Regions from separate parts of the Devosia sp. UYZn731 genome, predicted to be linked through region 2. Evidence: predicted binding sites of a transcription regulator. Region 2 holds the regulator's gene; each other region holds the start of a gene.
What was found. The regulator PhoB, encoded in region 2, activates phosphate uptake and scavenging genes when phosphate is short. The targets are predictions, from matches to a motif close to TGTCATNNANCTGTCAT.
Positions count from the first base shown of each region.

Region 1 (7,742 bases), on a different contig from region 2:
CCGCCATCGCCGCCTTGAGCAAGGCATCCAGATTGCGCACCGCATCGGCGCGCGGCGCCCGCGGTTTCCTCGCTGACTGACCGATGTCGTCTCCTGCTGCAGGCACGTCTGCGCTCACGGCGAAAATTTCCTCTTGCAAAAACGGAACAATGTTCCGTATATAGACGGAATGCTGTTCCGTTTAGATCAATATAGCTCATCGCGGCGCCATTGACCACACAGCAGCGCAAAAAGGATATCATCATGACTGATCAACGCATCGCCCTCGTCACCGGGGCCAATCAGGGCGTCGGCCTGCAGCTCGCCAAGGAACTCGTCGCCAATGGCGTCACCGTCCTGCTCGGCTCGCGCAACGCCGAAAAAGGCGAAGCTGCCGCCAAGTCAATTGGGGCAGGGGCCATTGCCATCCAGATCGACGTGACCGACGCCGCCTCGATCGCCGCCGCCGCCGAACGCATTCGAACCGAGTTCGGTCGCCTCGACCTGCTGGTCAACAATGCCGGCATTTCCAACAACCGGACAGGCCCGGTCACCATGGCGGAATTCACCAAGACCAGCGCTGCCAGCATCGTCTCCATCGACGAAGTCCGCGCCATCTGGGATACCAATGTATTTGGTGTACTCGCCGTCTACCAGGCCATGTTGCCGCTGCTGCGCCTGTCGTCCGATGCGCGCATCGTCAACGTCTCAAGCGGCGTCGGTTCGCTCGCCGCCAATGCCGATCCGGCCTTTCCCTACCGCGCTATCTATACGCCGGGTTATGCCGCCTCCAAGACGGCCCTCAACGGCATCACGCTGGCCATGATGATCGAGCTTGAAGGCAGCGGCATCAAGGTGAACCTGGTCTCGCCCGGCTTTACCAGCACCGCGCTCAATAATTTCGAGGGCACTGAATCCATCGAGGACGGCTCCCGCGAAGTGGTCCGCGTTGCCCTGTTTGGCCCCGACGCTCCCAGCGGGACCTTCACCATGTGGGACAATACGACCATCCCGTGGTGAGCGGCACAACAGTCCCCAACCGAACCAAGGAGACCATTATGCAATACCGCTCCCTCGGAAAAACCGGCATCAAAGTCAGCCCCTATTGCCTGGGCGCGATGATGTTCGGCAAGCTCGGTAATCCCGATCATGACGACGGCATCGCCATCATCCACAAGGCGCTGGACGCCGGCATCAATTTCATCGACACCGCCGACCGCTACAGCGCCGGCGAGTCAGAGGAGATCGTCGGCAAGGCGCTCAAGGGCCGGCGCGACACTGTGGTGCTGGCCACCAAATTCTTCGGCCCCATGGGCACCGATCCCAACCAGCAGGGTGGCTCGCGGCGCTGGATCATGCAGGCGGTCGACGCTTCGCTCCGGCGCCTGCAAACCGACTATATCGATCTCTACCAGATCCACCGTCCCACGCCCGATACCGATATCGAGGAAACCCTGTCGGCGCTGACCGACCTGATGCGGGCCGGCAAGGTGCGCGCCATTGGCTCGTCCACCTTCCCGGTTTCCGAGATCGTCGAGGCGCAGTGGGTCGCCGAAAAGCGCGGTCTCGCCCGTTTTCGGACCGAGCAGCCGCCCTATTCCATGCTGGATCGCGGCATCGAGCGCGACATGCTGCCCACAGCGCAACGCTATGGCATGGGGGTGATGGTGTGGAGTCCCCTGTCCAAGGGCATGCTCACTGGCCGCTACCGCAAGGGCCAGCCCCTGCCCGATAGCCTGCGGGCGAAGTTCATGCCCAAGCAGATGAGCGATGAACGCAGCCTCGACGCTGTCGAACAGCTCATCCCGCTGGCCGAGGAGGCCGGAATGTCCCTTACCCATATGGCGATGGCCTTCGTCATGGCCCATCCGGGTGTGACCTCGGCCTTGCTCGGCCCGCGCACCATGGCCCATCTCGATGACCTGTTGGCCGGCGCCGAAGTCCGGCTCACCGACGAGATGCTCGACCGCATCGACCAGATCGTCCCGCCCGGCACCGATGTCGGCCTCAACGAGGCCAACTACAATCCGCCGGCGATTACCACACCAAGCCTGCGCCGCCGCCCGATGGCCGAACGCGTCGCCGTATAATCGATCCCGAGGGGGGATTTAACCCCCTCGGTCCATCTCACATGAACTTGCGGCCGGCGACCCAGATCCCGCTGATAACCGGCAGCCCGTCCACCACGCGCACGCGGAGCAGGTCCGCCCGCAGCCCGGTCTCGACCCGCCCCCGGTCCGCAAATCCCAATACCGCCGCCGGCCGGCTGCTCACCATGGCCACGGCGTCATGCATCGCCACCCCGCGCTGCGCCAGGATGAACGCTGCCTGCAACATGCTGGCCGGCACATAGTCCGAGGTCAAAATATCCAGCAGCCCCTCGTCGGCCAGTGCGGCGGCGCTGACATTGCCCGAATGGGAGCCGCCCAGCACGATATTGGGCGCGCCCATCACATTCTGCATGCCCAGTTGGCGGGCATATCGCGCCGCTTCCAGCGTGGTCGGAAATTCGCTGATGGCGATGCCATCGGCATGGGCGCGGTCAACGTCGCCCAGTGTCGTATCGTCGTGGCTGGCCATCGGCAGTCCACGCGCTTTTGCCGCCTCGGCGATCCAGAGACGTGCGGGCCCGACATGAAGCGCCTGCGACTGCTGACGCCCGGCAATATAGACGTCCCATTCCGCGTCGCTCCACACCACGCCATTCTTCTTGCGCCGATAGGCGCGATAAATGTCCAGATTGTGCCACTGCCCCTGGCCCGGCGTGTGATCCATCATGCTGACGAGGCGAAGATCTGGATTGTCCATATGCCGCTTGGCCAGATCCAGCAGCCCGGCATCGGACAATTCGCAACGGAAGTGGAAATAGTGATCGGCCTTGAGCACGCCCGCTGCCTTGGCCTGGTTTACCGCGCCGATCGCCGCTTCCAGCATCGCGGTGCGCGCGCCCTGGCTGTCGTAATCGCCCATAGATAGCGAATCCAGCACCGTGGTGATGCCCGCTCCCAGAACCTGCCAGTCATGCGCCAGTACCGCCGCCACCGGCGCGGGCCAGCGCACTGCGGGGCGGGGATTGAGGTGGTGCTCAATGTTGTCGGTGTGCAGGTCGATGATCCCCGGCAGCAGATAATCGCCCTCGAAATCAAGCGCCTCACCCGTCCCGCCTGCGCCTTCCTCGACCGCCGTGATCGTGCTGCCCTCGATGCGCACCGATCCGTTCATGGTGCGATCGGCCAGCACGATGCGGGCATTGCTAAGTGTCTGTGACATGAGATGAATCGATCCGGCTGGTTGTTGCTGCGCGATTAGGTGGCAATGATGACGGTGCGATGACAGGAAGTGGTTATGCTGCGCCATTGCAGACACCAATGCATCCCATGCACCGGTCTTCCCGCGGACTTGATCCGCGGGCCTCTCACAACGCGGCATGTGCGATGAGCGACCCCCGGATCAAGTCCGGGGGCAGCACGGTGGCGAGGATGGGGGAGTTTCACCGCAACATCCCGTTCGCGCACCCAAATACTAGCGATCAATCACGTCCTGGCGCATCTCACTCGGCGTAATCCCATAGGCATTGCGAAAATGCTCGTAGAACTGCGTCAGCGAGCTGAAGCCAGACTGAAACGCGATGTTGGACACCGACAGGTTGCCCTCGAACAGCAGCGAGCGGGCGCGGATCAGTCGCATCCGCACCACGAATTTCTGCACCGAGATATGCATCACCTTGGCAAACAGGTTGGTGGCGTAATTGGGATGCAGCCCCACCACGTCGGCAATGGATTGCGCCGTCAGCGGGTCGGTCAGGTTCTCAACGATATGGCGCACCATGCGCACCACATAGCGCACCGGGGCGGCGGTGCGGGTTCGGGCGCTGGAATTTTCGATCCAGGCCGGCAGCAGCAGGTCCCAGCCGGTCAAGGCGGCGCGGCGGAACATGGCGGCAATCTCGGTCTTGACGATATCGGTGCGCAAGCTGTTGCCGCTGCGATAATCGCCATGCCAGCGATCGAGCGTATCGATCCCGATGCTTTCGGGTCGCAATTGCACCACGCCGCCTCCCATCAGGGTTTCGGTGAGCAGGCCCAGTTGCGGCATATCCAGGAAGGCATCCACCGGCAGGTAAATATTGACCTGCCGTCCCCTTGCGGTCTCGGGGCTCAGCGCCACGGTCTGGTGCGGAATGCCGGCCCAGAACGCCACCAGCCGGTCCGATCCCACCGTCACCGGGCGGCTATCGACCAGGTAGTCCATCGTGCCGGCGGTGAGCCAGTTGAACTCGATATGGCCATGGCTGTGCGGCTCCGCCATGAGCTGGGGCGGAAACGAGCGCACCCCGAACCGGCCAAAGGCGCGGCCCGACGCGTAGAATTTACGATCGGGGCGCGGGGTGGGGCGGGGGGCCTTGCCGCGGCCGATGCGAACGAGGTCGCCCGCGGCGTTCAGCTCATCCATACAAGAGCGTTCATATCTTTGAATCCCGGAATAAGTCTCTAACAAACCGGATTGTTTGCGCGCTGGCAAGGGATAGGATTTTGGCTCAAGCACGGACCTACGGCCGAAGAGTGTAATTCGGCGCGGCGATCAACGCCGTTCCGCTGCTATGGGAGGAATGATGAGAAAACATGCAATTGCCCTTGGCGGGGCAGGCTTGCTGCTGGGCGTTTCCCTGATCGCCACGCAGGCGCAGATGGCTTTCGCGGCCGAGTTGCCCGATCCGCCGGCCTTCGCTGCGCAGAGCTCGCCGGTCTTTGTTGGCGTCTCCGATATCCAGGAATACAAGGCGCTGCCAGAATACCACCAGCCCGCCTGGATGGATAAATTCGTGGCCGATGGCACGCTGCCGCCGGTTGCCGAGCGCCTGCCCAAGGAGCCGCTGGTGTTCAAGACCGGCAATATGCCAGACGGCGTTGGCGTCTATGGCGACGTGATGCGTCACGTCATCGGCGGCCGGCCGGAAGGCTGGAACTATATCGGCGGCCAGTCTCAGGGTTGGGGCGGCATCGATATCGGCCTCTCCGAATGCCTGACGCGTACCGGCCCGCTGTTCGAGGTCAAGGCCGACGAACTCGAGCCCCTGCCGAACCTGGCCAAGAGCTGGGAATGGTCCGAAGATGGCCACCAGTTGACCATGCATCTGATCGAAGGCGCAAAGTGGTCCGATGGCGTCCCGTTCAACGCCGACGACGCGATGTTCTATTGGAACGACAACGTCAACGATCCCAATGTGACCCCGCTCAATGGCGCGACGCCCGAAACCTTCGGTGTCGGCACCACGCTTGAAAAGGTCGACGACTATACGATCAAGTGGACCTTCAAGGAGGTCCGTCCGACCCAGTACCTCTATGCCATGGCATACGGCACCTTCTGCCCCGGCCCGAGCCATATCCTCAAGCCCCAGCATCCCAAGTACAATACCGCCAACACCTACGATCAGTACAAGAACGCCTTCCCGCCCGAATTCATGAACATGCCGGTAATGGGCGCCTGGGTACCGGTTGAATACCGTCCCGACGATATCGTCGTCATGCGCCGCAATCCCTACTACTGGAAGACCGACGAGAACGGCAATCAGCTGCCCTATCTCGACGAATTGCAGTATCGCCTCTCCACTTGGGCCGATCGTGACGTGCAGGCCGTGGCCGGCTCGGGCGATTTCTCCAACCTCGAACAGGCCGAAAGCTATGTCGAGGCGCTCAAGCGCTCCGCCGAGCCGACCGCTCCGGCGCGTCTGCAGTTCGGTGCCCGCACCATCGGCTATGCGCTACGCATGAACTTCTCGGCCAATGGCTGGGGCGAACCCGATGCTCGCGGCCAGGCCGTGCGCGAACTCAACCGCCAGCTCGACTTCCGCAAGGCTGTCTCGATGGCCATCGATCGGCAGCGCCTGGGCGACAGCCTGGTGCGTGGTCCGTTCACCGCCATCTATCCGGGCGGCCTCTATGCCGGCACCACCTTCTACGACAAGGCCTCGACCGTCTATTACGGCTATGACGTCGCCGCAGCCAATGCGCTGCTCGACGGCCTTGGCCTCAAGGACACCGATGGCAATGGCGTTCGCAACTTCCCGGCCGGTACGGCTGGTGGTGGCGATCTGGAAGTCACGGTCCTCGCCAATACCGATTACGGCACCGATACTAACCTGGCCGAAGGCGTCATCGCGCAACTGGAGCCGCTTGGCATCCGCGTGATTGCCAACTTCCAGACCGGTACCGCCCGTGACGATATGGCTGAATCAGGCAAGTATGACTGGTCGGTGGAACGCCAGGGCGCCGAAATGGTGGCCGTGGTGCAGGGGACTTCGGCACTCGCGCCGACCGGTCCGCGTACCCACCCCTTCCATCGCGCCGGCACTGACGGCACGTTGGACCTGCTCCCCTTCGAGCAGGAACTGGTCACCGACGTGAACAGCTTCATTGCCACCTCCGACGCGACCGAACGCGCCGACCTGATGAAGAAGTATCAGCATACCTTCACCGAAAACGTCTACTCGGTCGGCCTGACCCAGTATCCCGGTGCGCTGATCGTCAACAAGCGCTTCTCCAACATCCCCGTGGGTGCCCCTGTCTTCATGTTCAACTGGGCTGAAGACAACATCATCCGCGAGCGCGTCTACGTGGCTGCCGACAAGCAAGGCAATTTCGAGCTGCATCCCAACACCCTGCCGGGTGCCCCGGGTTCCGCCGGCCCGATCAGCGAGTAATCGCTGACGCCATGAACACGGGCAGGGGGTTCGCTCCCTGCCCACCCAAGCATCGCGCAAAAAAGCGGGCACCCGTTTTTTGCTCGAAGATGCGACTAAGAAGTTTACCGAAAGGCCGCAGCGATGCTCCGATTTCTGACCATGCGCATCCTGAGCGCCATCCCGTTGCTGCTCCTGCTCAGCGTCGTAACCTTCACCATCATCCAAGCGCCTCCGGGCGACTACGGCGACTACATCAAGTCGATGCTGATGAACCAGGGCGGCGTCCCCGCCGAACAAGCCGAAATCCAGGCCGAAGCCTACCGCGCCGCCAACGGGCTCAACGAGCCGATGGTCATGCAATATTTCAACTGGATCGGCGGCATCGTGACCCGCTTCGATTTCGGTCATTCGCTGTATTACAACAAGCCCGTCGGCACCGTGGTGCTGGAACGGCTGCCCGCCACCATCGCACTGGCGCTGACCTGTCACATCCTGGCCTCTGTGCTCGGCATTGGCCTCGGCATTTTGGCCGCCACCCGCCAATATAGCTGGGTTGATACCACGCTGGGCATCATCTCATTCCTCGGCATGACCATCCCGCGCTTCCTGCTCGCGATCATCATCCTCTACATCATGGTCTTCCGCCTCAACGTACAGGAAGTGGGCATGTTCTTCTCGGCCAAATACGGCGGGGCGCCCTGGAGCTGGGACAAGTTCGTCAACCTCGTCTACCACGTCTGGCCGGTGGTCTTCATCGCCACCTTCGGCGGGCTGGCCTATAATATGCGCGTCATGCGCGCCAACCTGCTCGACGTGCTCAACGCCCAGTATATCGAAACCGCGCGCGCCAAGGGCTTGCCCGAAGCTGCGGTGATCATGAAGCATGCCGTGCCCAATGCGCTGCATCCCCTCATCGCCTATCAGGGCGTCGTGCTGCCCTATATGCTGAGTGGCGAAATCGAAGTGGCCATCGTCTTCGGCCTCGCCACGGTTGGTCCCGCCATTGTCGGCTCCATGGGCGTCGGCGACGTGTTCGTCACCGCCACCTTCATGCTGGTACTGGCGACAACGCTGATCATCG
Region 1 covers NZ_JBEPOL010000005.1:14,814-22,555, reverse strand. The annotation lists gene ABIB57_RS13125 (TetR/AcrR family transcriptional regulator) at 1-118, opposite strand, end outside; gene ABIB57_RS13120 (SDR family NAD(P)-dependent oxidoreductase) at 244-999, shown strand; gene ABIB57_RS13115 (aldo/keto reductase) at 1,038-2,069, shown strand; gene ABIB57_RS13110 (alpha-D-ribose 1-methylphosphonate 5-triphosphate diphosphatase) at 2,107-3,249, opposite strand; gene ABIB57_RS13105 (helix-turn-helix domain-containing protein) at 3,502-4,431, opposite strand; gene ABIB57_RS13100 (ABC transporter substrate-binding protein) at 4,592-6,679, shown strand; gene ABIB57_RS13095 (ABC transporter permease) at 6,803-7,742, shown strand, end outside.
Region 1: the regulator PhoB is predicted to act here: its motif matches at 3,298-3,314, upstream of ABIB57_RS13110 (alpha-D-ribose 1-methylphosphonate 5-triphosphate diphosphatase).

Region 2 (7,742 bases):
ATTCGAGCGCAGCCCATCCTCTTCGGCCCCCGGGAAAGCGTGACATCGTGAACTCCTTGATAATTGCCGGCCTGTTGATTGTTCTCCTGGGCGTTGCCTATCAGATGGGGTGGTCCAAGAGCCGCGCCCTGGTGACTGCCGATGGCGTCAAGGTGCATTCGCGTTCCCAATACCATGGCTCGCTGGTTGCGATCTGGACCATCATTCCTGCCCTGCTCGTGGTGGGTCTGTGGGCCTATTTCAGCGATAGCGTCACCCACAATTACATCGTCTCCCAGCTCCCGTCCGATCTGGTGATGAGCCTCGATCAGGCTGGCCTCAACGGGGTCATGCAGCGCGTCCAGGCCATCGCTTCAGGTTATGGCGTGGCTGGCGAGGTGCAGCCTTATGAGCAGAGCGCCGGCGAGGCTCTGCGCCAGTTCCAGTTCATCACCTTCCTCGTGGTGATCGCCGCCGCGGCCGGTACCGGCATCCTGGCGCTGCTCTATGCCCGCGGCAAGATCAGTGCCCGACTGCGAGCCCGCAACAGTGTGGAGCGCATCGTCACCCTGCTGCTGCTGTTGTGCTCGGCCATCGCCATCCTGACCACGGTGGGCATCGTCGCCTCGCTGGTCACCGAGGCGTTCAAGTTCTTCACCTTCATCAGCCCGGCGGACTTCTTCTTCGGCACCGTCTGGGCCCCGAAGTTTGCCACCACCGCTTCGGGCGACGCCGGCCAATATGGCATCCTGCCGCTGCTGACCGGCACGCTGATGGTTTCGGTCATCGCCATGCTGGTGGCGGTCCCGGTCGGGCTGATGACGGCGGTTTATCTCAGCCAATATGCCCCGCGCAGCGTGCGCGCCGTGGTCAAGCCAATCATCGAAATCCTGGCCGGCATCCCCACCATCGTCTACGGCTTCTTCGCTCTGGTGACGGTTGGTCCGTTCCTCGCCGGTATTGGCGCCGCCATCGGGCTGCAGGTCAGCGCCACCAGCGCGCTCACCGCCGGTATCGTCATGGGCATCATGATCATCCCGTTCATTTCCTCCCTTTCCGACGACATCCTCAATCAGGTGCCGCTGGCGATGCGCGACGGGGCCTTCGGGCTGGGCGCCACCAAATCCGAAACCATCCGCAACGTGCTGCTGCCGGCCGCTCTTCCCGGTATCGTCGGCGCGTTCCTCCTCGCCATCAGCCGCGCCATCGGGGAAACCATGATCGTGGTGCTGGCAGCGGGTAACAGCCCGGTCCTCCGCGGTAATCCACTGCAGCCGGTCTCCACCATCACCGTCTCGATCGTCAACCAGCTCACCGGCGATACCGATTTCGCTGGGCCACAATCGCTGGTCGGCTTCGCGCTGGGGCTCACCCTGTTCGTGATGACCCTGGTGCTCAACATTGTCGCGCTCTACATCGTCCGCCGCTTCCGGGAGCAGTACGAATAATCATGGCCAATACCACAGCTTCCGCGATCTCGACCGGCCTCCAGGCCTCGCGCGACCGCACCAAACTGATCCGTGACGGCCTGCGCAAGCGGCACACCACCGAGGCCATCTTCAAATGGTCGGGCGTGGGGGCCATCATTCTCGCACTAGGCTTCGTGGCGATCCTGTTCGCCGACGTGCTGGTCAAGGGCATCCCGGCCTTCACCCAGGCCAATCTGCATCTGACGGTTACTTACGACCCGGCCATCGTCAAGATCGATCCGGCCCCGGTTCGCGCCGCTGGCCAGTCGGATGCCGATTTCAACCGGGCGAACCTAGATTGGCAGCGCAAGGTTGCGCTGCTGAACTGGAACAAGGTGGTCGAAGCCTCGCTGCGCGCCGCAGCGCCGGCCGGCTACGAAATCGACAGCAAGGACCTGCTGTCCATCGCTGAAACCGATAGCCGCCACACCATCCGCGAACGCTTCGTCGCCGACCCATCGCTGCTGGGCAAGACGACCGAGATCGACGTGTTGGCGTCGGCCAATGCGGCCAACTGGATCAAGGGCAATATCTCCCGCGATGCCAGCGATGCCCAGCAGCAGCTGACACCTCCGGCTCGCACGCTGATCGATCAGTTCGTCGACAACGGTACGATCTCCAACGGTTTTGCCTGGAGCATCTTCACCAACGTCGATAGCCGCGCGGCTCCTGCCTCGGCGGGCCTGCTCGGCGCCTTCATGGGCTCGCTGTTCATGATGCTGATCGTCATTATCCTGGCGGTGCCGATCGGGGTGGCCAGCGCCATCTATCTCGAGGAGTTCGCGCCCAAGTCGCGCTGGACCGATCTGATCGAGGTCAATATCAACAATCTGGCGGCCGTGCCCTCCATCGTCTTCGGCCTGCTCGGGGCGGCGCTGTTCATCAACACCTTCCACCTGCCGCTCTCGGCGCCGCTTGCCGGCGGCCTGGTGCTGACCCTGATGACACTGCCCACCATCATCATCGCCACCCGCGGTGCATTGCAGGGCGTATCTCCGTCGCTGCGCCAGGCGGCGCTCGGCATGGGTGCCTCCAAGACGCAGATGGTGTTCCACCATGTGCTGCCGGTGACCTTCCCCTCGATCCTGACCGCGACCATTATCGGCGTGGCGCAGGCGCTGGGTGAAACGGCGCCGCTGCTGCTGATCGGCATGAACGCCTTCGTGGCTTCGGTGCCGGCGACGCCGCTGGATCAGGCCACCGCGCTGCCGGTGCAGATCTTCCTCTGGCAGGGCAATGAAAACCGCAACTTCTTTGAATCACGCACCTCGGCGGCCATCATGGTGCTGCTGGCCTTCATGATCCTGCTCAACGCCGTCGCCATCTTCCTGCGCACCCGGCTGGAGCGCCGGGCATGACGCAAAACAATTCCGGAGACACTCAAATGGACATGCTGGCTGGCAAGGTTAAGATGACGCAGACATCAGTGAATAGTGCCATGAACCCGACAGATATGCTCGAACGCCCGATCCGCCTGCATGCCAAGGACGTCACCGTCCACTACGGCGCCAAGCAGGCCCTGTTCGGCATTTCAATCGACATTCCCGACCGTGCGGTGACCTCGTTCATCGGACCTTCGGGCTGTGGCAAGTCCACGTTCCTGCGTTGCATCAACCGCATGAACGACACGATCGAAGGCGCCAAGGTTGGCGGCTTGATCGAGCTGGATGGCGAGGACATTTACGATCAGTCCCTCGACGTGGTGGAACTGCGCGCCCGTATCGGCATGGTGTTCCAGAAGCCCAATCCGTTCCCCAAGTCGATCTATGAGAACGTCGCCTATGGCCCCAAGATCCATGGCCTGGCCCGTTCCAAGACCGATCTCGACGAGATCGTGATTTCGTCCCTGCGCAAGGCGGGGCTGTTCGAAGAGGTCAAGGACCGCCTCAACGAGCCCGGCACCGGCCTGTCCGGTGGCCAGCAGCAGCGCCTGTGCATTGCCCGCGCCATCGCCGTCGGCCCCGAAGTCATCCTGATGGACGAGCCCTGCTCGGCGCTCGATCCGATCGCGACGGCCATCATCGAAGAGCTGATCGATGAATTGCGCGAGAACTACACCATCGTCATCGTCACCCACTCGATGCAGCAGGCTGCGCGCGTAAGCCAGAAGACGGCGTTCTTCCATCTGGGCAAGCTGATCGAGGAGGGTGTCACCGAAGACATCTTCACCAACCCGATCAACAAGCAGACCCAGGACTACATCATGGGCCGCATCGGTTAGGAGGCCGATCTTCGTGCCAAGCCGGGCTGCAAATGCCACCTATCTGCGCTTCCGGTGCTCACGTACCAAACGTACGCTCCGCTCCGGTTCTCGATAGGCGCCATTTTCGCCTCGGCCTGACACGAACCTCGACCTCCTAATGCCCTCCACAAATTTCGAGGATAAAGCCATGGCCACCACGTCCCCAGAACATATCGTCAGCTCCTATACCGACGAATTGACTACGCTTGCCCAGTTGATCGCCGAGATGGGCGGCCAGGTCGAAGTCGCCATCGAGAACGGCACCAAGGCGCTGCTCAAGCTCGACCGCGAGCTGGCCGATGTCACCATCATCGCCGATCAGCGTATCGACGACATGCAGCGCCGCATCGACGATATGGCAGTGTCGATGATCGCCCGCCGCCAGCCGATGGCCAGCGATCTGCGCGCCATCATCACCTCGATCCACGTCGCGTCCGATCTGGAACGGGTCGGCGACATGGCCAAGCAACTGGCCCGCCGCTCGCTCAAGCTGGAAGGCCTCAGCCTGCAGCCCACGTTCTACAATGGCGTGCGCAACATGACCAATCTGGTGCTGCGCCAGATCAAGGATGCGCTGGATGCCTATGCCAGCCGCGACGCCGAAGCCGCCATCGAGGTGTGCAATCGCGACGACGAGGTCGATGCCATGCACACCTCGCTGTTCCGCGAGCTGCTGACCTACATGATGGAAGACCCGCGCAACATCACGCAGTGCACGCATCTGCTGTTCTGCGCCAAGAATTTGGAGCGCATTGGCGACCACGCGACCAACATCGCCGAACGCGCCTATTACCTGCAGACCGGCAAGCAATTGACGGCCGACGTGCAGGAACTTCAGCGGACCCAGATCAAGGCGTAGCCGGCTGCGGCCGAGCGACCTTGGGAGCACAACAATGCCCGCAACGATACTTGTCGTCGAGGACGAGGAAGATATCTCGATCCTCCTGCGCTACAATCTTGAGGCCGAGGGCTTCCGCGTCCTGACCGCCGAAACCGGCGATCAGGCGCAGGAACGCATCCAGGATAAATTGCCGGACCTGATCCTGCTCGACTGGATGCTGCCCGAAGTCTCCGGCATCGAGTTGTGCCGACGTCTGCGCGCCCGCGAGGAAACTGCCCGGGTGCCGATCATCATGATCACCGCGCGTGGCGAGGAAGAAGAGCGCGTGCGCGGCCTTGCCACTGGCGCCGACGACTATGTGGTCAAGCCGTTCTCGGTGCCCGAACTGCTGGCGCGCATTCACGCGCTGCTGCGCCGGGCCAATCCGAACCTGGTCACCGCCGCGCTCAAGGTGGGCGATCTGGAGCTGGACCGCACCACCCACCGCGTCCGCCGCGCCACCCGCGACGTGCATCTGGGGCCGACGGAATATCGCCTGCTCGAATATCTGATGCGTCATCCGGGCCGGGTCTATTCGCGCGAGCAATTGCTCGACGGCGTTTGGGGCAATGACGTTTACGTCGATGAGCGTACTGTGGACGTCCATATCGGCCGTCTCCGCCGCGCCATCAATCGCGGTCGCGAAAGCGACCCGATCCGCACGGTGCGCGGCGCCGGTTATGCGTTTGACGAGCGGTTCGCGCAAGTGGCGTAGGGTTAGCACTAAGCGGCTCCTCCCCCTTACAGGGGAGGCTGGGTGGGGGTGTGAGAGCCCAAATCCGGCAGATACGACCCCCACCTTGATCCTCCCCCTGGAAGGGGGAGGTGTCGACTGAGGGGACTTACCTCACCCGCTCCAGATAGCGCTGCTTGCTCGGCTGCAAGTGATCGACGCAGAGCTGCGCCAGCACCCAATTATCGTGGCCTTGCAGCATGTCGATCATCATGGCGTGGTGTTGGTGCGCGATGCGCAGGGACTCCTTATCGCCCATAGTGTTGGCGCGCACCGGCAGGCTGAGCCGCATATAGAGCTCGATCGATTGCACCAGATGCGCATTGCCACAGGCGCCGAACAGCGTCAGATGGAAGCGGTCATTGGCCTCGTGCACGCCGCGCAGGAAGCCGGCTTCCATATGCCGGCCATGCTCTTGGTGGATGGCTTCGAGTTCGGCGATCAACGCGGCGGGTGCCGGCAGCGGAATCCACAGCGCCGCCTGCCGCTGCAACAGTTCGCGCACGTCGTAGATTTCCTGCACCTGTTTGGGCGTCAGCGAACGCACGGTGGCGCCGCGATTGCGTTCGCGCACCACGATGCCCATGGCCTCAAGCTGCACCAATGCCTGGCGCGCGAAGTGACGCGTCACGGCAAAGCGGGCGAGCAGCGTATCTTCGGTCAGCCGCGTGCCGGGGGCGAGACGGCCGAAGATGATGTCCTCTTCCAGCGCTCGGGCGATGCTGAGATCGTCGTGCTCGATAGCGATTTGTTCGGTTTGGGTCGCTGCGGCCAAGGTCGTCTCCACGTAACGATGCTCATCCTACAGCGATTTTTGCTGCCGGTCGAATTGGTCGGGCAAAACCGCCCAGGGCGCCTGCGCACGGCTTGCCCTGCGGCGGCCTCTGGCCGATACCGAACCATCGGCCGCCGCTCGCGGCACCATCTGGAGATCACGCATGGCAATCCTCAATGAACAGGCCAAGGGCGTCTACGTCATCGCGGTGACCCCGTTCGAGGATAATGGCGCATTGGACCTGGCGAGCGTCGATTCCATGCTGGATTTCTACGAAGGCGCCGGGGTGAGCGGCATCACCGTGCTCGGGCAATTGGGCGAGGCGCCCAAGCTGACTTCAGCCGAGTCGGCGCAAGTGGTGGAGCGCGTGCTCAAGCGCCTCGGTGGCCGCCTGCCGGTCGTGGTCGGCGTTTCGGCACCCGGCCTCGCGCCGATGACAGAGCTGGCACGGACCGTGATGGACCAGGGCGCGGCGGGCGTCATGGTGGCGCCACCCTGGACCATTAAGACCGACGATCAGAGTTTTGCCTTCTACCAGTCGGTCGGCGAGGCGTTGGGAGATATCCCGTTCGTGCTGCAGGATTATCCGCTGACCACCAATGTTACGATTGCCCCCAAGGTGATCGACCGGATCATTCGCGACGTGCCCAATTGCGTCATGCTCAAGCATGAGGATTGGCCGGGCCTGTCCAAGATTACGGCTCTCCGCGCCGCCAGCGACAAGGGCGAAACGCGGCGGATCTCGATCCTCTGCGGCAATGGCGGGCTATTCCTGCCCGAGGAAATGAGCCGCGGTGCCGATGGGGCGATGACCGGGTTTTGTTATCCGGAGATGATGGTTGGCGTTGTCGCCGAATTCGCCAAGGGCAATGTCGAGCGGGCGCATGATATCTTCGACGCCTACCTGCCGCTGGCGCGCTACGAGCAGCAGCAGGGCATCGGGCTGGCGGCGCGCAAATACGTGCTGGCCAAGCGCGGCGTCATCAAATCGGGGGCGCTGCGCAAGCCGCGGCCGGTGATGTCGGCGCTGGATGTGGCGGACGTGGAACTGCTGCTGGTGCGACAGGCACGGCGGCTGGCGGAGATTGGTGCGTAATGGCCAAAACCTACGACTTCATCATCGCGGGCGGCGGCTCGGCGGCCTCGGTGGCGGCGATGCGGCTGGTGCGAGAGTTCGGTTTTTCGGTATTGATCCTCGAACGCGGGCCGCGCGACACGGCCAAACTGATGGCCTATCCCGCCGGCTACATGAAGTACCTGGCGCGCGAGGACTTCCTCGAAATGCACCATACCGTGCCGCAGCCACAACTGGGCGGGCGCGGGCCGATCGTGCCGGTGGCCAAAGCCTTGGGCGGCGGCAGTGCGGTCAATGCCATGGTCTATATGCGCGGGCAGCGCGAGGACTATGACGGCTGGGCGGCCCATTTGGGCAACGAGACCGAATGGTCCTACGCGGACATGCTGCCGCACTTCAAAGGCATCGAGGCCAACACCAAGTTCAATAATGAATTCCATGGCATCGGCGGCAATTTACGGGTCTCAGAGCCCGGCCATATTGCCGATACCACGCAGGATTTCCTGCTCGCGGCACAGGGCCTGGGTCATGAATTCAACCCCGATTTCAACGGTGCTCGCCAAAACGGCGTTGGCATCATGCAGCACAC
Region 2 covers NZ_JBEPOL010000004.1:226,360-234,101, forward strand. The annotation lists gene pstC (phosphate ABC transporter permease subunit PstC) at 48-1,427, shown strand; gene pstA (phosphate ABC transporter permease PstA) at 1,430-2,806, shown strand; gene pstB (phosphate ABC transporter ATP-binding protein PstB) at 2,887-3,669, shown strand; gene phoU (phosphate signaling complex protein PhoU) at 3,839-4,549, shown strand; gene phoB (phosphate regulon transcriptional regulator PhoB) at 4,584-5,285, shown strand; gene ABIB57_RS11760 (GntR family transcriptional regulator) at 5,413-6,078, opposite strand; gene ABIB57_RS11765 (dihydrodipicolinate synthase family protein) at 6,242-7,174, shown strand; gene ABIB57_RS11770 (GMC family oxidoreductase) at 7,174-7,742, shown strand, end outside.

Region 3 (7,742 bases), on a different contig from region 2:
CCGCGATCCACATCGCGTCGCCCTGGTCGAAGCTTATTCCAAGGCGCAGGGCATGTTCCGCGATGCGGGCACGCCCGATCCGGTGTTTACCTCGACGCTCGAACTCGACCTCACCACCGTCGTGCCGTCGATCTCGGGCCCAAAGCGCCCGCAGGACCGTATCGCGCTCGACAATGCCAAGCAGGCGTTCGCGCTGGCTTTGCCCAAGGAATTCGGCAAAACCGACGACGTGCGCGTGCCCGTCGACGGCGCCGATTACACCATCGGCCATGGCGACGTGGTGATCGCCGCGATCACCTCCTGCACCAATACGTCCAACCCCTCGGTGCTGGTCGCCGCCGGTCTCGTGGCCCGCAAGGCGCGGGCGCTTGGCCTCGACTCCAAGCCTTGGGTCAAGACCTCGCTGGCTCCCGGCTCGCAGGTGGTCACCGACTATCTCGATAGCGCTGGTCTCTCGGCCGATCTCGACGCCATCGGCTTCAACCTCGTGGGTTATGGCTGCACCACCTGCATCGGCAATTCCGGCCCGCTGCCGGTCGAAATCTCCAAGGCCGTGCAGGCCGGCGATATCGTGGCCGCCTCGGTGCTGTCGGGTAACCGCAATTTCGAAGGCCGCGTGAACCCCGACGTCAAGGCGAACTTCCTCGCCTCCCCGCCGCTGGTTGTTGCGTATGCGCTGGCCGGCTCGATGAAGATCGACATTACCAAGGACCCGATTGGCACCGGCTCGAACGGCCAGCCGGTTTATCTCAAGGATATCTGGCCGACCAATCTGGAAGTCGCCGAGATCGTGCGCAAGCACGTCACCAAGGAGATGTTCCAGGGTCGCTATTCGGACGTGTTCAAGGGCGATACCAACTGGCAGAACATCGCCATCGATGACAGCGAGACCTATGGCTGGAACGGCAGCTCGACCTATGTGCAGAACCCTCCATACTTCGAGGGCATGACCATGGAGCCCAAGCCGATCACCGATGTGGCCAATGCCCGCGTGCTGGCGCTGTTCCTCGACTCGATCACCACCGACCACATCTCCCCGGCTGGCTCGTTCAAGGCCACGACCCCCGCCGGCAAGTATCTGGAAGAACGCCAGGTCGCACCGCGCGATTTCAACTCCTATGGCGCCCGTCGCGGCAATCATGAAGTGATGATGCGCGGCACCTTTGCCAATATCCGCATCAAGAACCAGATGCTGCCGGGTGTCGAGGGTGGTTACACCAAGGGCCCCGATGGCTCGCAGATGGCCATCTATGACGCCGCCATGGCCTTCCAGGCGGCCGGCACCCCATTGGTGGTGTTTGCCGGCAAGGAATATGGCACCGGCTCCTCGCGCGACTGGGCGGCCAAGGGCACTAACCTGCTCGGCGTCCGCGCCGTGATCGCCCAGTCCTTCGAGCGTATCCATCGCTCCAACCTCGTGGGCATGGGCGTCATCCCGCTGCAGTTCAAAGACGGCGAGTCTTGGCAGACGCTGGGGCTCGACGGCACCGAAACGGTCTCCATCGACGACGTTAACGGCATTGTGCCGCGGTCGAAGGTGACGGTGAAGATCACCCGCGCCGATGGCTCCAGCCTCAACGTGGAAACGCTCTGCCGCATCGATACCGCCAATGAGCTCGACTACTACAAGCATGGCGGCATTTTGCAGTATGTGCTGCGCAGCCTCGTCGCCGCCTAGGGCTTTCGGGTTTCGGAATTGAAAATGGCGGCCTATGGGCCGCCATTTTTGTTATTGGGCGGTCAGTTCGTAGCCCAGCCGGCGCAGCGCCGACTCGGCCCTTGGATTGCCGCCTGCGGCGCGCTCCCGCAACACCTTGAGATAGGCATCCACCCCGGTGCCGGATTTCTCGGCGAGAGCGAAAGCGCGGGCATAGTCGACATCGACACAGCGTTTGCCCATGAACATGCCGCTGAAATAAGTGCCGGCTGCGATCGACATGTCGCTTTTGCTGCGTTCGGCATTGGCGATGACCCCCTCGCAACTGAAGTCCCCGCCAATGGCAGGCGGGCCCGGATTGATCACCATGGCGAGGATCTGGTCGAGCGAGATCGCCCGGCCGGTCAGATCGAACGGCACGGCCCGGCGCCCCGCCAGCCCCATCGGATCGCCCGACACCTGCTGGGCGATCCCGCCCTGATAGGCGCCGACCGGCTCGCATTCCCAGCCGCCGCGCTGCTTGGTCACCGGGTTGTAGCTGTTGGCCCCATAGGCAAAGCACATATTGCCGTCTTCGACCTTCCACTGGCCTTTGAGGATGTTGGTATTGCGCGGATACCAGAGATAGGTCTTGCCGCCCTCAGCCACATATTCGACCTGCGTGCCATGCCCGGGACTGCGCGACATATTGGTAACGCCACCCAGATCCTGCGCGGCGGCCGGGCCTGCCGAAATCATCGTCGCGACGATGAGCCAAAAGGCCGTTGGTATCCGTCTTAGAAATGTTCGCATGCTCTATCCCCCCAAAGGTCTGTGGGGCAGCAGAGCAGAACCCGCGCGGCCCGGCAATTTGTATTCCGGCAAAGGTTACTGCTGACAGTGCCTGACACCAGGGGTGGCTAGGACCGCCTTGCCAGCAAAGGAAACGCCATGCTCGATCATATCGTCCTCACCGTCTCCGACACCGACCGGTCCACTTCCTTCTACCGCGCTGCCCTGGCGCCGCTCGGCATTACCCACGGCGTACACTATGAGGGGCCGCACGGTCATGCCGACCTGATCGGGTTCGGCAGCAATCGCGCCCTGTACTTCTGGCTCAAGCAGGGTGTGCCGCATCCCGAGGCAATCCATTTCGCCTTCCCGGCCGAAAGCGCCGAGGCATTGCGGGCATTTTACGAGGCGGCCCTGGCGGCTGGCGGCCGCGACAATGGCGCGCCGGGACCGCGCGAAAAATACGATCCGCGCTATCACGCTGCCTATGTGCTGGACCCCGATGGCTATAATGTCGAAGCCGTTTTTCGCGATTATTAGCGCGGGAAACCCGGCCTGGCAGCAATTTAGCTTCTCACCCTGAATTGACTGGCGAGACCATGTCGGGCTGATTTACAAGAATGTCCATGATCGCAAGACGCCTGCTTGGCCCCATGTCCGGTTTTGCCGCAGTCCTGGCTCTCGCCGCCCCGGTGGCTGCAGAGACGCTGCGAGCCCATCCCAAGGCCGTGGTGGAATTGTTCACCAGCCAGGGTTGCGCCTCCTGCCCACCCGCCGATGCCCTGCTGACCAGCCTTGCGGACGACGACGATGTCATCGCGCTGGCCTATCATGTCGATTATTGGGACTATGTGGGCTGGCCCGATACGTTCGGCAGTGCCGACAATTCCAAGCTGCAGCGCTCCTATGCCAAGGGCTGGCATTCCTCGCGCATCTATACCCCCCAAATGGTGATCAACGGCACCAAGGACGTCGTCGGCTCGCGCCGCACCGAGGTGCAGACGGCGCTTGATGCCGCCACGCTCAGCCTGCCGGTGACCATCACCACGACCAGCCAAATGCTCAAGATCGCCGTGCCGCCGCGCGCCGGCGAGAGCGATGCCGTGGTGTGGCTGGTGACCTATCGCGACCGCGCCGAAGTCAAGATCGACAGCGGCGAGAATGCCGGCAAGACCATGGTCTATACCCAGGTGGTGACCAAGCGGCAGGTGCTGGGCATGTGGGAGGCCGCCACCGGCGCCCAGCTCAAGCTGCCGCTCGACGAAGTGCTCGACCAGGATAGCACCGGCGTCGCCGTGCTGGTGCAGCAGGACGACGATGGCCTGCCGGGCGCAATCATCGGCGCCGCCGCGTTCGAGCGCTAGGCTACGCCGGAAGCGCAGAACGTCGCCGGTTGCAGACCGGCATCACCTGAAGACCGATATAGCCCAAAAACAAATCCCCTCCCTGGGGGCAGGGAGGGGAAAAGATTGACTGGTCAACTTGGAGGCGATCAGCAGCCGGGCCTCAGGTTTGGGGGCTCATTCAGCCCGGCTGCCGATCACTGGAGGCAATGGACATAGATTGACTGCGCATTCTGGCGAGGACAGGGACAGAATGTGACCAAAATGGGGAATCTTCATTTGTGGGCGTGGTCGGCGCAAAGCGCTTGCCAGTGCGGGCAAATCTGGCAATCATGACATCCCAATGACGCGGAGGCTTAGGGACTTGGCGCAAGGCCGTACCCCAGATCAGCACAATGCCAGCCTGTCGCTGGTGCATGTCAGCGAGCCGCCGACGGCTCCGGCCGCCAGCAAGGTGCCCGGTATCGTGGCGTTCGACCGGCGCGAGCTGGCGACAATTCTCAATGTCTATGGCCGCAAGGTCGGGCGGGGCGAATGGCGCGACTATGCGATGGATTTTTTGCGTGACCGGGCCGTATTCTCGATCTATGCCCGCGTCTCCGAGCGGCCGCTGTTCATCGTGGAAAAGACCCCCAAGATGCGCAACAAGCAGGGGCAATATACCGTGACCAACCAGCAGGGCCGCATTCTCAAGCGCGGCCACGAGCTGGCGGTGGTGCTACGCGTGCTCGACCCGCAATTGGCGGTGGTGGGGTAATCGTCACTTGGTGCCGAACGTGACTATCCGCTTGGCGACGCCAGCCGATGCGCCGGCCATGAGCATGGTGCTGACAAGCTCAATCACCGAACTGTGCGCGGCCGACCATGGCGGGAATCCTCGCGCCATTGCTGCGTGGACAGCCAACAAGAGCCAAGACGGCGTAGCCGCGATGTTGGCCAATCCGGACCTGCAGATCTACGTGGCCGAGCGCGATCGTGTCATCGTCGCTGTCGGCGCGGTGACCACCCATGGCCATGTCGGCCTCAACTACGTCACTCCCGCTGCGCGTTTTTCGGGCGTCAGCAGCGCTATGCTGGAGCGGCTGGAAGCCGCCCTGCTCGCTCTTGGTCACCGTGAGGGTCAGCTCGAAGCGACGGTGACCGCGCGTGCGTTTTATGAAAGCCGAGGCTGGAACGCGGATGGCCCCCAGGCCGACGGTCGCGTGGTCAACGGCTATCCGATGCGGAAGACGCTCTAAAGAGCCTTCTGCATATGCACGACATCCAGCCACTTATCGAATTTCAGTCCTAATGCCTCGTGGCGACCCACGGTGTGAAATCCGAACTTTTCGTGCAGGGCGATGGAGGCGGCCGATTCGGCGGTGATGACGGCGATCATCTGCTTGAAGCCGAAGGCCTGGCTCTGCGCGATCAGCTCGGCCAGCAGCGTGCGGCCGAGACCCATGCCGGTGGCGTCGGCGCGCAGGTAGATCGAGTCCTCGCAGGTGAAGCGATAGGCCGGGCGCGGCCGGTAGGTCGACGCATACGCGTAGCCGATGAGTTCGCCGCCGCGTTCGGCGATGACTACAGGATGGCCGGCTTCGAGCATGTGCCCGAACTTTTCAGCGATGTAGGTGGGGCCGGGCGCTTCGAGGTCAAAGGTGGCCGTCGAGGTTTCGCAGTAATGCTTGTAGATGGCGGTGATGGCGGGGACGTCGCCCCAGGCGAAGGGGCGCAGCGAAATTTCAGACATGAACGGCAACCGGGGAAAACAAAAGGACCGCGGTCTTTGTAGACCGCGGCCCGATTTGTCGTCCAACCAAATTGCTGGCTGGCGATCCTGTTAGTTGCGGTTGCCGAACAGGCGGAGCAGCATCATGAACAGGTTGATGAAGTCGAGGTAGAGCGACAGCGCGCCCATGATGGCGTTCTTGGCCATCACGTCCATGCCATGCGCCTCGTTGTAGCTTTCCTTGATCTTCTGGGTGTCATAGGCGGTCAGGCCCACGAAGATCAGCACGCCGACGGCCGAGATCACCCACGACATGAAGTCGGATTGCAGGAAGATGTTCACGACCGAGGCGATGATGAGGCCGATCAGGCCCATCATCAGGAAGTTGCCGATCGAGGTCAGGTCGCGCTTGGTGGTGTAGCCGTAAAGGCTCATCGCGCCAAAAGTAGCGGCGGTGATGAAGAACACCTTGGAGATGGACGCGCCGGTATAGACCAGGAAGATCGACGACAGCGACAGGCCCATGACCGCGGCAAAAGCCCAGAACACGAGCTGGGCGGTGCCGACGCTCATCTTGTTGATGCCGAAGCTCAGCACCATCACAAAGGCGAGCGGCGCCAGCATGACGACCCAGGCCAGCGGGCTGGTATAGAGCAGGGCGCCCCACTGGGTGACCATCGTGCCATTGGCGAGCGTGCCCACGGCGTTGTCGGCATTGGTGGTCAGGGCGGCGGCATTGGCGAAATATGCCACAAGGCCGGTCACGACCAGGCCGATACCCATGTAATTGTAAACGCGCAGCATGTAGCTGCGTAGGCCCTCGTCAATGGCAGCGGCCGAGCCGGCCCGCGCATTGAGGGTCTGACGGTCATATTCAGCCATAGTCGTGATCCTTTCCCTAGCAATCGGATGCGGATTTCTGCTCCGCCGGAGGCATTTCCTGCCACTTGGGAAGAATATGGATGCAGACCCCGCTTTTTACAAGGCCGCTCCGCCGAGCGTGACAATAAGGCCCTGTTCGGCCAGATTCCTTGTGCTAGGCTTGGTGGGCAAATCACCCTTGTGTTCGTCGTCCTTTTTGAAGAGGAGGGTTATATGCCCCGGCTCTTTACCGGCCTCGAAATCCCCGCCGAAGTGGGATTGGCACTCTCGATGAAGCGCGGCGGCCTCAATGGCGCGCGCTGGATCGACCCCGAAAATTACCACATCACGCTGCGCTTCATCGGCGACGTGGACAACACCACCGCCAATGACGTTGCCGACAGCCTCGACCAGCTCAGCAATTCCATGTCGTTCCAGGTGCGGCTCAATCATCTGTCGACCTTTGGGGGCAATACCCCGCGGGCGCTTTATGCCGGGGCCGATGTCAACGAGAGCCTGGTACGGCTGCAGGCCGCGCAGGAGCGGGTGTTGCAACGGGCGGGGCTGGAGCCCGAAGGCCGCAAATTCGTGCCGCATGTGTCGCTGGCGAGGTTGCGCGGTTCCAGCGCGCAGGATGTGGCGTGGTTCCTGGCGCAGTCCGGCCGCTTCGAGCCGCTCACCTTCACGGTCGGGCGGTTCGTGCTGTTCTCCAGCAAGGACTCCGTCGGGGGTGGCCCCTATGTGGTCGAGCAGAGCTATCCGCTGGCCGCTTAGGCGTTTAAAACCATCACGTTCACGCTTATGTTAGCGAAACCTTAACCATAGCGGCGCAAACGCTGGTAACGGCTGAACTTCGCGCCAAATTGCCGTCACGATTGGCTTCCATTGCAGGTTTTAATCAAATGCGGCGGCATTTGACTTCCTGGTAACGCTGTTGGGGGCAAGCTTGCGGGCGCGTGCTCTCGGCCACGGACCGATTAAACAGAGGATGAATTGGCAATGATGACGAAAACCGGTGGCCTTGTCCTTGGGCTTGCGGTGTCCGCATTGATGGGTTTGGCGCCTGCCGCGCAGGCGCAGCAACAGGCCGCAACGGAACTCGGCACCTTCAACGCCTGGTCCGCCTGGACCGCGACCGATGCGAGCGGCAAGATCTGCTACATTTCGGCCGCCCCTTCGGCGAGCGAACCCAATGGCGCCAATCGCGACCCGATCCATTTCATGATCATCCACCGCAAGGGGATGGGCACCAAAAACGAAGTCCAGACCATTATCGGCTATCCTTATAATGCCACCGATGCCAAGGCGAGCGCGGCCATCGATGGCAAAACCTATCCGATGGTGGTGGAAGGCTCGGCCGGCTGGCTGGCCTCGACCGGCGACGAAGGCGGGTTCGTGG
Region 3 covers NZ_JBEPOL010000003.1:116,165-123,906, forward strand. The annotation lists gene acnA (aconitate hydratase AcnA) at 1-1,678, shown strand, start outside; gene ABIB57_RS08430 (hypothetical protein) at 1,730-2,449, opposite strand; gene ABIB57_RS08435 (VOC family protein) at 2,588-2,968, shown strand; gene ABIB57_RS08440 (DUF1223 domain-containing protein) at 3,055-3,792, shown strand; gene ABIB57_RS08445 (DUF2794 domain-containing protein) at 4,136-4,528, shown strand; gene ABIB57_RS08450 (GNAT family N-acetyltransferase) at 4,548-5,009, shown strand; gene ABIB57_RS08455 (GNAT family N-acetyltransferase) at 5,006-5,503, opposite strand; gene ABIB57_RS08460 (Bax inhibitor-1/YccA family protein) at 5,594-6,364, opposite strand; gene thpR (RNA 2',3'-cyclic phosphodiesterase) at 6,578-7,117, shown strand; gene ABIB57_RS08470 (invasion associated locus B family protein) at 7,343-7,742, shown strand, end outside.
Region 3: the regulator PhoB is predicted to act here: its motif matches at 4,104-4,120, upstream of ABIB57_RS08445 (DUF2794 domain-containing protein).

Region 4 (7,742 bases), on a different contig from region 2:
TATACTCATTGTAGAGGATTTCCACCTGCAGCGGGATCGTCGTGGTCTTGCCCCGGATTTTGCCGGAAACCACCGCCACCGCGCCGAACTCGCCCATGGCGCGGGCATTGCACAGCAGCACCCCATAGAGCAGGCCCCAGCGGATATTAGGCACCGTGACGCGCCAGAAGGTCTGCCAGCCGTTGGCGCCGAGCGACAGCGCCGCCTCCTCGTCACCGGTGCCTTGGTCCTGCATCAGCGGGATCAGTTCGCGGGCGACGAAGGGGAAGGTGACGAAGATGGTGGCGAGGATAATGCCCGGCAGCGCGAACAACACCTCGATGCCATAGGATTTGAGCCATGGGCCCAGGAAGCTGCCAGCTCCGAACAGCAGGACATAGACCATGCCCGAAATCACCGGCGACACCGAAAACGGCAGGTCGATCAGCGTGATCAGGAAGGCCTTGCCCTTGAACTCGAATTTGGCAATGGCCCAGGAGGCGCAGACGCCGAAGACGACGTTCAGCGGCACCGCAACCGCCGCCACCAGCAGGGTCAGGCGAATGGCGCTCTGGGCGTCCTTGTTGACCAAGGCCGAAAAATACGCCCCGACGCCCTTGGCAAAGGCTTCGATGAAGACCGACCAGAGCGGCAGGATGAGGAACAGCGCCATGAACAGCAGGCACAGGAAGATCGCGATCACCTGGACCGTCCGGCTTTCGCTGACCGGGGAGGTGTGATGGCGGTGAAGATGTCTGATCTTAGTTGCCATAGCCAAACCTCTTGCGGCTCCAGGCCTGGATCAGGTTGATGAAGAACAGCATCGCGAACGAGATGATGAGCATCACCGCGGCGATCACCGTGGCACCGACATAGTTGAATTCTTGCAGCCGGATATAAATCAGCAGCGGGGCGATTTCCGACACGAAGGGGATATTGCCGGCGATGAAGATCACCGAGCCGTATTCACCGACGCCACGGGCGAAGGCCAGCGCAAACCCGGTCAAGATGGCGGGGGTCAGGCTTGGCAGGATGACGCGTGTAATGGTCTGGAAACGCGTCGCGCCGAGCGTGGCGCTGGCTTCCTCGACCTCGCGGCTGACCTCTTCGAGAATGGGCTGGATGGTGCGCACCACGAACGGCAGGCCAATGAAGATCATGGCGATGACGATGCCGATCGGCGTGTAGGCGATGCGGAACGGAAACCACTGCCCCACGATACCGTTGGGTGCGTAGATGGCGGTCAGCGCAATGCCCGCGACCGCCGTGGGCAGCGCAAACGGCAGGTCGACCACCGCATCGAAAATGCGCCGGCCGGGAAAGCGATAGCGCACCAGCACCCAGGCGATCAGCGTGCCGAAGATGACATTGACGCCGGCAGCGATCAGCGCCGTGACGAAGCTGACCCGCAGGGCGCCAAGCACTCGCGGATCGGTCGCGGCCTTCCAGAACCCGTCAAAGCCGAGCCCGGCACTGCGAATGCCGAGCGCGACCATGGGGATGAACACAATCAGAGAGAAGTAGGCGAGCGTAAAGCCGAGCGTCAAACCGAAACCCGGTATGACGCTCGGCTGTTTCAATCGCCAACCATCCCGTGTCGGGGTGGTTGATGTCATATGCTACTGGCCCGCGACTGGTGTGTAGATCTGGTCGAATATACCACCATCGCCGAAGAATTTGGGCTGGGCTTCTTTCCATCCACCGAAATCCTCGATGGTGGACAGTTTGATGTCCGGGAAGCGCGCAATATCCTCGGGCTTTGCCAGTTCAGGATGGAACGGACGGTAGTAGTTGGCGGCCGCGATGGTCTGGCCTTCGGCCGAATAGAGATACTTCAGATATTCCTCGGCGATATCGCGGGTGCCCTTCTTGTCGACATTGACATCGACCACGGCAACCGGCGGCACGGCCAGGATGGAGAGCGACGGATTGACGATTTCGAAGGCGTCGGGGCCAAGTTCGTCGAGCGCCAGATAGGCTTCGTTTTCCCAGGCCAGCAGCACGTCGCCGATGCCGCGCTGCACGAAAGTGGTGGTCGAACCACGCGCGCCGGTATCGAGCACGGGCACGTGCTTATAGAGACTGGCGACGAATTCCTGCGCCGTGGCATCGCTGCCGCCCGGCTGTGCCTTGGCCCAGGCCCAGGCTGCGAGCAGGTTCCAGCGGGCGCCGCCAGAAGTCTTGGGGTTGGGCGTGATCACCTCGACGCCGTCCTTGACCAGATCGCCCCAGTCCTTGATGGCCTTGGGATTGCCCTTGCGGACCAGGAACACGATTGTGGAGGTGTAAGGCGCGTTGTTGTTTTCGAATGTGCCCTTCCAGTCCTTCTTGATCAGCGCGCCGGGCGAATTGGCAATGGCGTCGATGTCGCTTTCCAGCGCCAGGGTAACGACATCGGCTTCAAGGCCGTCGATCACGGTACGCGCCTGGGCGCCGGAGCCGCCATGGGTGGCTTCAACCGTGATGGTCTCGCCCTTGAGCTCCTGCCAATGCTTGACGAAGGCCTCGTTATAGGCGGCATAGAGCTCGCGGGTGGGGTCGTAGGAGGCGTTGATGATGCTGCGTTCCTGGGCATGCGCCGTGACGGCAAAGCCCATCGACAGCGATGCCGCCAGCGCGACATAGGCGAATATTCTGGTAGCGCTTTTCATATCTATAGCTCCCCATAAACCGATGACTAAACACTACTTGAACAGTGGGGTATTACAAGGCGCAGCCCCTGCCCCAAATCCCCCTCCGCAGAAAATGCTTTGCCAAAAACAGCTCCAGCCGCAGAAAATGATCGCCGCGAGGGCCAATTCGACCATTCCGGCGCAATTTCATTTCAAATCTTAACAGTGGGCTAATTGCCGCCGGCACGGCATTTCCAAACTGGCAACGAGCGGGATCGCGGCCGGTTCCAGATGGCGCGGCGCCGGCCCTGTCATCAGACTATCGACTGAAGTGGCTACCTCACGAAGTCACGCGACATCAGGCGGTCACTGCGCCAAACTCGTCGCAATGATAAGGGGAGAATCACGGTGCAGGCGACTATCCATTCCGTCCGCGATGCGGTGCTGAGCCGCGCCGAGGCGCTGTCCTCCCTTGAGCCGGACTTCGCCCGGTTTCTCAAGACCGCCACACTTGCCAGCGCCGCCGAGGATCTGGCCGGGCTGTCCCCCGATTGGTTCGAGGCCGTGCTGCGGCGCACCTATGCTCATGTCTCCAACTACACCGGTGCCGCCAGCAGCGTCATCCTGACGCCGCCGGAGACCACGTCGGCGCCGCTGGTGATCGATATCATCTCGCCGGACATGCCGTTCATCGTCGATAGCGCACTGGCGGCAGTCCGCGCCGTTGGCGGCACGATCCGGCTGTTCGCCCATCCGGTCATCCACCACGATGGCCGGGCCCTCAGCGTGCTGCACATCCATAGCGATCAGGTCGCCGATCTCGGCGTGATGAAGGCCGAGCTGGACGGCACCATGGCCGATGTCGGCCGCGCCGTCGCCGATTGGCAGAACATGCTGGAGCGCGTTCGCGCCGCCGCCAAGGAACTGAGCGCGTCCCCGGCCAAGACCCGCGACGAGGCGGTGCTGTTCCTCGACTGGCTGGCCGAGAACAATTTCACCTTCCTGGGCGCCCGCCAATATCGCCTTGATGGCGCGCAATTAGCGCCCCTGCCCGAAACCGGCCTCGGCATCATGGCTGACCCGGCGCTCAAAGTGCTGCGCAGTGGCGCCGAATTCGTCGAATCCACCCCCGCCCATGCCGATTTCATGGCCTCGGCCGAGCCGCTGCTGATCACCAAGGCCAATATCCGCGCCCGCGTCCATCGCCGCCAGCATCTCGATTATGTCGGGGTCAAACTCTACGGCGCCGACGGCAAGGCCACCGGCGAACTCCGCATTGTCGGCCTGTTCACCTCCCAAGCCATGGCGACCCCGCACAGCGAAGTGCCGATCATCCGCCGCAAGCTGGGCGAAGTGATGCGCCGCTCCGGCGTCGATCCACAGGGCCATGACGGCCGCGCACTGCTCAGTGCCCTCGACAGCTATCCGCGCGACGAGCTGTTCCAGGTCACCACCGACGAGTTGCTCGAATTCACCACCGCCATTGCCGGGCTCTACGATCGCCCCCGCGTCCGCGTGCTGCCGCGCATCGACCGCTTCGACAATTTCGTCTCCATCCTCGTCTTCGTGCCGCGCGACCGCTATGACAGCGCCGCCCGCTCGCGCATCGCGCAATACCTCGCCCAGCAATATGACGGCCGCATTTCGGCCTATTACCCGCATTTCCCCGAAGGCGACCTAGTGCGCCTGCACGTCATCATCGGCCGTGTGGCCGGGGCGACGCCGCGCCCGAGCCGCGCCGAGCTTGAGACGCGTGTCGAAGAACTGACCGCCACATTTGGCGACATGCTGGTGGCCGCCGCCGCCGATCCGGCCACGGTCAGCGATTATCGCAACGCCTTCTCGCAGGCCTACCAGTCCCGCCACGGCAGCGCCGAGGCGCTCGAAGACATCGCGATCCTGCGCACCCTCGCCGATGGCGCCCGCATCGCCATCAAGCTGCACAACCGCACCGGCGGCGACGGCGCGCTCGGCCTCAAATTCTACCACCACGGCAGCGCCATCCCGCTCAGCGATCGCGTCCCCATGCTCGAGGCCTTTGGCTTCCGCGTCATCGACGAGCGCACCTATACGCTCACCCCGCGCGACGGCACCGAGCGCTACATCCACGATCTCGTGCTCGCCCGTGCCGATGGCAAGACCTTCGACATGGCCGCGCTCGGCCCCGCCGTCGAAACCGGTCTGCTCGCCGTCTGGGAGGGCCGCGCCGAAAGCGACGGCCTCAACGCGCTGGTGCTGACCGCGGGCCTGGGCTGGCACGATGCCGCCCTGCTCCGCGCCCTGTCGCGTTACCTGCGCCAGATCGGCATTTCCTACTCGCAGCGCTATATCGCTCAGGTGCTGGTGACGCAGTCATCCGCCGCCGCCGCGCTCATCGCCCTGTTCGATGCCCGCCTCAATCCGGGCCAGACCGGCGATGCCGACGCCGCCCGCGCCGAGATCGATACCGCCCTCGAAGCCATGGCGTCGCTCGATGAAGACACCATCATCCGCCGCTTTCTCAACCTCGTGGAAAGCGCGCTGCGCACCAATATCTGGCAGCGCGACGCCGAGGGGAGCGCCCGACCGGCCCTCTCGATCAAGTTCGACAGCGCCAAGGTCGACGCCATGGTCGCCCCGCGCCCGTTCCGCGAAATCTTTGTCTATTCGCCGCGCGTCGAGGGCATTCACATGCGCTTCGGCGCCATCGCCCGCGGCGGCATCCGCTGGTCGGATCGGCCCGAGGATTTCCGCACCGAAGTGCTGGGCCTGGTCAAGGCGCAGCAGGTCAAGAATGCCGTCATCGTGCCGGTCGGCGCCAAAGGCGGCTTCGTGCCCAAGCACCTGGTTGCGGGCATGGCCCGGGAGGCGTTCGCCGCCGAGGGCGTCGCCAGCTACAAGATTTTCATCGGCGCCCTGCTCGATATCACCGACAATCTGGTCGGCAATGATGTGGTGCCGCCCCAAGACACCGTGCGCGTGGACGGCAACGATCCCTATCTCGTCGTCGCCGCTGACAAGGGCACCGCCAGCTTCTCCAACACCGCCAATGCCATCGCCGTCGAGCGCGGCTACTGGCTCGGCGATGCCTTTGCATCAGGCGGCTCGGCCGGCTACGACCACAAGGAAATGGGCATCACCGCGCGCGGCGGCTGGGAAGCGGTCAAGCGCCACTTCCGCGAAATGGATCGCGACACCCAGAATCAGCCCTTCACCGTCGTCGGCGTCGGCGACATGAGCGGCGACGTGTTCGGCAATGGCATGCTGCTGTCGCCCGAAATCCGCCTGCTGGCGGCCTTCGATCACCGCGATATCTTCATCGATCCCAATCCCGACCTCGTGGCGAGCATGGCCGAACGCCATCGGCTGTTCGAGCTGCCCCGTTCCAGCTGGCAGGATTACAAGGCGCCGATTTCCGAAGGCGGCGGGATTTTCCCGCGCAGCCTCAAGTCTATTCCGCTCAGCCCGCAAATGCAGTCCCTGCTCGGTCTGGCCGGTGCCCACGCCACACCCGCTGAGGTCATCTCTGCCATTCTCAAGGCTGATGTGGACCTGCTGTGGTTCGGCGGCATCGGCACTTATGTGCGCGCCAGCAGCGAGTCCAATCTCTCAGTGGGCGACCGCGCCAATGATGCAGTTCGCGTCGCCGCCAGCCAGCTCCGCGCCAAGGTTGTCGGCGAAGGCGCCAATCTCGGCACCACCCAGCTGGCCCGCGTCGAATATGCGCTGGCCGGTGGCCGCATCAATTCGGACGCCATCGACAATTCGGCCGGCGTGAATTCTTCCGACCTTGAGGTCAACATCAAGATCGCCCTTCAGCCCCTCCTGGCCGACGGCACCTTCACGCAAGAACAGCGCAATGCCTTCCTCGCCTCGATGACCGAGGAAGTCGCCGCCCTTTGCCTGCGTAACAACTACCTGCAACCGCTGGCCATCTCGCTGGCCGAACGCGCCGGCCTCGCCGAATTGCCGGACCATCGCGAATTGATGGCCCGTCTCGAAGCGCGTGGCCTGCTCGACCGCGCCGTCGAATTCCTGCCCACCGACGCCGCGCTCGATGCCCGCGCCGCCAATGGCAAGGCCCTGACCCGGCCCGAGCTGGCGGTCCTCCTCGCCTATGCCAAGCTGACGCTCTATGCCGACCTGCTCAACGATGGCGAGCTGGACGACGCCTATCTGGCGGGCGAGTTATTCCGCTATTTCCCCGAAACGCTGCACAAAACCTATCCGCACGCAGTCGAAACCCATCGCCTGCGCCGCGAAGTCATCGCCACGGTGCTGGCCAATGCCATGATCAACCGCGGCGGCCCCGCCTTTGTCACCGAGCTTACCTCAGCCACCAGCGCCAGCGCCGGCGAAATCGCCCTGGCCTATGCCGCCACCCGCGATATCTATGGCCTGACCGAGATCAACACCGCGATCGACAGTCTCGATGGCGCGGTGGGCGGCGAAGTCCAGCTCTCGCTCTACGCCGCCGTCGAAGCGCTGTTGCGGCAGGAAACCCTCTGGTTCCTGCGCAACGCCGATGTCACCAAGGGCCTCGCCGCGCTGGTCTCGCGCCATGCCGATGCCGTCGCCAGTCTCAAGACCCTGCTGGCCACCGCCCTGCCCGCACCGTTGGCTACCGCCGTCGGCAACACCGCGCAGGCTTTGGTGAACAGCGGTGTCCCCGCCGCCATCGCCCAGCGCATCGCCGAACTCGGCGTGCTGTCCTTCGCCAGTGATATCGCCCTGGTCAGCGAGCGCAGCAATGTCCCGGTCGCCGACGCCGCCGAAGCCTTCTTCGCCGTGCTGGCGCAATTCTCGCTCTGGCCGGTCATCGAGCAGGGCCGGACTTTGGTGCTGTCCGACCGTTTCGAACGTATGGCGCTGGATCGCGCTCTGGCCAACCTGCTGCGCGCGCAGCGCGACCTCACCGCCGACGTATTGGCCGCCGGCAAGGGGAGCATCGCCGAGCGGATTGCAGCGTGGAAGGCTAGCACCCCAGCCGTCGACCGCTCGGCACAATCGGTCGGCGAGCTGACGCAAGGCACACTGACGGTATCGCGGCTGTCCGTGGCTGCGGGTCTCCTTGCGGACATTGCGCAGGCCTCGTAACGAACGCCGAATGAGCCTCCCTCCCCCTGGTGGGGAGGGAATGAGGGTGGGGGGACGGACGAAATGCGTCAGTCG
Region 4 covers NZ_JBEPOL010000001.1:610,783-618,524, forward strand. The annotation lists gene cysW (sulfate ABC transporter permease subunit CysW) at 1-751, opposite strand, end outside; gene cysT (sulfate ABC transporter permease subunit CysT) at 741-1,595, opposite strand; gene ABIB57_RS02870 (sulfate ABC transporter substrate-binding protein) at 1,599-2,576, opposite strand; gene ABIB57_RS02875 (NAD-glutamate dehydrogenase) at 3,000-7,667, shown strand.
Region 4: the regulator PhoB is predicted to act here: its motif matches at 2,901-2,917, upstream of ABIB57_RS02875 (NAD-glutamate dehydrogenase).